DNA from 2 places in the Roseomonas sp. CCTCC AB2023176 genome. Region 1 is predicted to be linked to the other one. Evidence: predicted binding sites of a transcription regulator. Region 1 holds the regulator's gene; the other holds the start of a gene.
What was found. Region 1 encodes LexA, which represses DNA repair genes until DNA is damaged. Its sites were predicted from a motif close to TGTTCTANNTANGTTC; they were not measured.

Region 1 (2,436 bases):
CGGGCGGCTGACGCCGCGGTCGGCGCGGGCCTGCGGGTCATCGGCGAGGCTCCCGCCGGCCATCCTTTCGCCGGGACGATCGGCCCCGGCGAGGCCGTCCGCATCTTCACCGGCGGCTTCGTCCCGGACGGCGCCGACGCCATCCTGCTGCAGGAAGACGCGCGGGCGACGGAGGGGCTTGTCGAGCCGACCGAGGCTCCCCGTGCCGGGCGCCACATCCGTCGGGCCGGGCTCGACTTCCGCGCCGGCCAGGTTTTGCTCTCCGCCGGGCGCCGCCTGACGCCACGAGACATCGGCCTCGCCGCCGCCGCGAACCATCCCTGGCTGGCGGTGCACCGGCGGCCGCGGGTCGCGATCCTCGCGACGGGCGACGAGATCGCCCTGCCCGGCGACCCCATCCCGGACGGCGGGATCGTGTCCTCCAACGCGCATGCCCTGGCGGCCCTCGCGCGCGCCGTAGGCGCCGATCCGGTGGTACTTCCGATCGCGCCCGACGACACCGGCGCCATCGCCGCGGCGGCCGAGGCCTCATCCCGCTGCGACCTCCTCGTCACGACGGGCGGGGCGAGCGTCGGCGACCACGACCTCGTCCAGTCCGCGCTGGGGCCGGGCGGCCTCACGCTCGACTTCTGGAAGATCGCGATGCGGCCGGGCAAGCCGCTGATCTGGGGCCGGCTGCGGGAAACGCCGATGCTCGGCCTGCCGGGCAATCCTGTCTCGGCCCTGGTCTGTTCCATCCTGTTCCTCGTGCCCGCGCTGCGCCGGCTCGGCGGCCTGCCGGCGGGACCGGTCCCGACCCGCGCCGCGATCCTCGGCGCGCCTCTGCCGCCCAATGATCGCCGCCAGGATTACTTGCGCGCGCAAGTCGAATCGGGGCCGGGCGGAGTTCCCGTGGCGACCGCCTTTCCGGTGCAGGACAGTTCCATGCTCTCCACCCTCGCGCGCGCAGACGCCTTGATCCTGCGGGAACCGCTCGCGCCGGCCGCCGAGGCCGGCTCGTCCGTCGAGATCATCGAATTCGCAGCGCTCGGCCTGTGAAAATCACGGAACGGCATTGACCGGCGCGAAAGAACTTTTCTAGAACTTCCGCGAGGGTTGCCCGTTTGTTCAGGCGTGACCCGATTGCCCGAAAGGGCGGAGGAAGGACGCCGAACGATGTTGACCCGCAAGCAGCACGAACTCCTGGTCTTCATCGACAAGCACCTGCGTGACACCGGCTTCTCCCCCTCCTTCGAAGAAATGAAGGAGGCGCTGAGCCTCAAGTCGAAGTCCGGCATCCACCGCCTGATCACGGCGCTGGAAGAGCGGGGCTTCCTCAGGCGCCGCGCCCACCGCGCCCGGGCGCTGGAGGTCATGCGGATGCCGGACACCGCGACGCCCCGGACGGCCGCCGCCCCCGCCGCAGCCCCGTCCTTCGCGCCCAATGTGATCCGCGGCAACTTCGCGACGAATCTTCAGGGGGCCGTCCGCACCGCGAACGATGCTGCCGCCGTCCAGCTCCCCCTCTACGGGCGGATCGCCGCGGGCCTGCCGATCGAGGCGCTGCGGGACAGCGGCGACACGATCCAGGTCCCGACCGCCCTCCTCGGCAACGGGGAACACTACGCCCTCGAGGTCGCGGGTGACTCCATGGAGGGCATTGGCATCCTCGACGGCGATACCGTCATCATTCGCCGGGGCGACACGGCCGACAACGGCGCGGTGGTGGTCGCACTGGTCGATGAATCAGAGGTCACGCTGAAGCGGCTGCGGCGCCGAGGGAACTCCATCGCGCTGGAGGCTGCCAACCCGCGCTACGAGACGCGCATCTTCGGCCCGGACCGGGTGAAGGTCCAGGGCCGCCTCGTCGGGCTTGTACGCCGCTACAACTAAAGCGTGTAAACCTTTGATTCGCCATCAGTTCAGGCTGCCTCCGCCCGCAGCACCACGCGGCCCGTCACCCTGCCGGCGCGCAGTCGCTGCAGGACTGCGTCGGCCTGCGGCATGGGCGCCGTCTCGACCGGCAGCGGCGCGAGGCTGCCCGACTGGGCCAGCGCGATGACGTCCCGCAGGTCCTGCGGCGTACCGACGTAGGAGCCCTGCACCGTCAGCGCCCGCATCGCCATGATCGGCAGTGGCAGGGTCATCTCGCCGCCGAACAGCCCGACCTGGACGAGCCGCGCACCCTTGCCCATCGCGTCGAAGGCCGACCGGGCCGTCGCGCTCCCGTTCACCAGATCCACGATCGCCATGGCCGGGCCGCCGCAGGCCGGGTGATCGCGCCGGCCACGTCGCCCTCGGCCAGCACCATGTCGGTCGCGCCGGCGGCCCTGGCGGCCTCGAGTTTCTCCGCCGAGACGTCCACCGACACGATCCGGCGATGCCCCATCGCCCTCAGCATATGGATCGCGTTCAGCCCCAGCCCGCCGGCCCCGATGAGCACGACCGGCTCCCCCG
Region 2 (2,436 bases), 1.2 Mb from region 1:
CCAGGCCGGCCGCGCGCGCGCGGTCACCGGGATGTGGCTGGGAATGCTCAACCGCATGACCCGCGCGATCGAGGAGCGCCGCCTGCTGGCGACCCTGGACGACCGCATGCTGTCCGACATCGGCGTAACCCGGTCGGAAGCCTACCGCGAGTCCGGCCGCGCCCCCTGGGACCTGCGATAGCATCCGCAGGAGAAGCGGTGGGGCAGTCCGCCCCGCCGCTTCCCGCGCCGCTTCGAAGTGAAGCGCGCCGCGGCCTTCAGTCCCGCGGTAATGTCCGCGGCGTGCGGCCGGAGGATACCTAAGCCGCGATTGGCGCGGCGGATCCCGCCGCATCGAGCAGGGCGCGGACCGGCAGGACGAAGACGCGCCGCGCCGCGCCGTCCAGAAGGCCGGCAAAATCGAAGCCGGTCAGCGCCGCCACGGCCGCGGCGCCCCCGCCATCCGGCAAGGCGCTGACCAGGCCGCGCAACCGCCCGTCCGGCCCCAGCACGGGACTTCCGGAAGCACCCATCAGGACGGGGAGCCGCGCCTTGAAGCCGCGGCCGAAGCCAGGCAGGATGGCATCCGGAAGTTCGACGGTGCCGCTGACGCCGGCGGCCCAGACCGGCTCGCCCGCCCGGACCGGGTGAGGATGCGGGTCCGCGGGGCTCAGGCGTCCCTCCGGATCAGCCAGCACCGCGACATCGGCCGAGGCGGCGCGGCCGAGCACCGGGGCGCGCCAGGACTCGCCATCGGCCCGGCGCGACCGAGACGGCCATGCCCCGCCGCGGCCCCGGGATGCCGTTGAAATCGCCATGCAGCGAGGCGGCGGAGAGGTCGAGTCGCGCCGCGAGGGGCGTCCGCCCTCCCTCCGTCGCCGGCAGGCCGGCGCAGGCGGGCGGGGCCAGCAGCCCGAGCAGGGCTCGGCGCGAGGAGATCGGCAGGGACACGGCGGCATTCCTCCCGAGGGCTCCGCGCCTGTCCCCTCACATCCCCGTCAAGTCGGTGCGGGGACGTTTCGAAGAGCGGCACGCCGGAGATTGTCGCGCGAAGATCAGAACATAGTATGAACAAGCGATGCCCCCCGATCGCCCTTCCCCTCGCCCCGAGTCGCCCCCGGACCCTGCCGTCGCGGACCCCGGGATGGACCGCGGTGCCGTCCTTGCGGCGCTGCGGGCGCGGGTGGCGCGGATCGGCGGCGTGGCGGAGCGGCCGGAAGCGCCCTCCATCTCTCTCTGCCCGGAGATGGACCGGGAACTCGGCGGCGGCCTGCCTCGTGCGGCCCTGCACGAAGTGTTGTCGGGGACGGAGGGCCAGGGCTCCGGCGCCGCGGCAGGCTTCGCGGCCCTGCTGCTCGCGCGGTCGGGGGGCACGGTGTTCTGGATCGCGCGGGATCCGGATGCCTGGCCGCCGGGCCTCGCGCGCTTCGGCCTGCCGCCGTCCCGGCTGATCGTCGCGCGTCCGGGCAACGGGACGGATGCGCTCTGGGCCATGGAGGAGGCGCTGCGCTGCCCCGCCGTCTCCGGCGTGCTTCTGGTCTCCGAGCGGCCCGACCCCACGGCGATGCGGCGGCTGCAACTGGCGGCGGAGACGGGCGGCGGGATCGGGCTGCTGCTGCGGGAATCGGAGAGCGAGGAGGGCCCGGCCCTCGCGACGACGCGCTGGCGCGTCACGGGACGCGCGGGCGGGCGGCCGAACGACCTGGGCGACCCGCAATGGAGCCTGGAACTGTTACGGGCCCGCGGCGGCCGGCCCGCGCGCTGGACCGTGACGTGGCGGGTCAGCAGCGAGGCGCTGACCGTGGAGGGGATGGAGGAAGAGGCCGCCGCGCCGCGGCGGGCGCGGCGCGTGTGATCTTCTCTCCGGCGTGGGTCTTCCCGGGATGGCCCGGGCGGGCAACCGGCCCGCGGGAGCCATGCGGGGCCATAAAGGGGAAGTGTATGGCCCCGCCCGCCATCGCTAGACGGGGAACGGCCCGACGAACCTGGCCCGCCCGTCAGGCCACGACCCGCTGGACCATCAGCCCCGAGAGCCAGGAGTCCCGCGCGAGAAGGAAGGCCTCCAGCCGCGCCGGGTAATCCGCCCCGACGGCGCCGGCGACCGAAGGCCGCGCTGCCAGCGCCGCACGCCAGGGCGCGACCTTCTGCAGGCTGTCGGCCAGGAACAGGCCGATCAGCCGCTCGAAGGCATCGAGGTACCGGAAGACCGGGGCCCACGCCGCATCGGCCAGGCCGAAGGTCCTGCCCTCGAACCACGGGCCGGCGACCGCGGCCTCGGCCTGCGCGAAGCGGCCTTCCAGGGTGCGGTGCTTCGCCGCGAATCCAGCCTCATCCCGCGCGGCGTAGAGGCCGGCGATGTCGGACAGGGTGGCGGAGGCGAACTCCACCCAGGCCCTGTGCCGGGCGCGGCGGACGGGGTCGGCGGGGAGGAGACCGCCGCCGGAGACCTCGTCCAGG

Region 2: the regulator LexA is predicted to act here: its motif matches at 1,038-1,053, upstream of ACE7GA_RS14765 (ImuA family protein).

Annotation. Positions count from the first base shown of each region.
Region 1 covers NZ_CP170086.1:4,182,886-4,185,321, reverse strand. The annotation lists gene glp (gephyrin-like molybdotransferase Glp) at 1-1,038, shown strand, start outside; gene lexA (transcriptional repressor LexA) at 1,156-1,872, shown strand; gene ACE7GA_RS20930 (zinc-binding dehydrogenase) at 1,902-2,231, opposite strand; gene ACE7GA_RS20925 (alcohol dehydrogenase catalytic domain-containing protein) at 2,210-2,436, opposite strand, start outside.
Region 2 covers NZ_CP170086.1:2,976,979-2,979,414, reverse strand. The annotation lists gene ACE7GA_RS14780 (DUF1127 domain-containing protein) at 1-181, shown strand, start outside; gene ACE7GA_RS14775 (hypothetical protein) at 300-677, opposite strand; gene ACE7GA_RS14770 (hypothetical protein) at 667-930, opposite strand; gene ACE7GA_RS14765 (ImuA family protein) at 1,124-1,834, shown strand; gene ACE7GA_RS14760 (glutathione S-transferase family protein) at 1,977-2,436, opposite strand, start outside.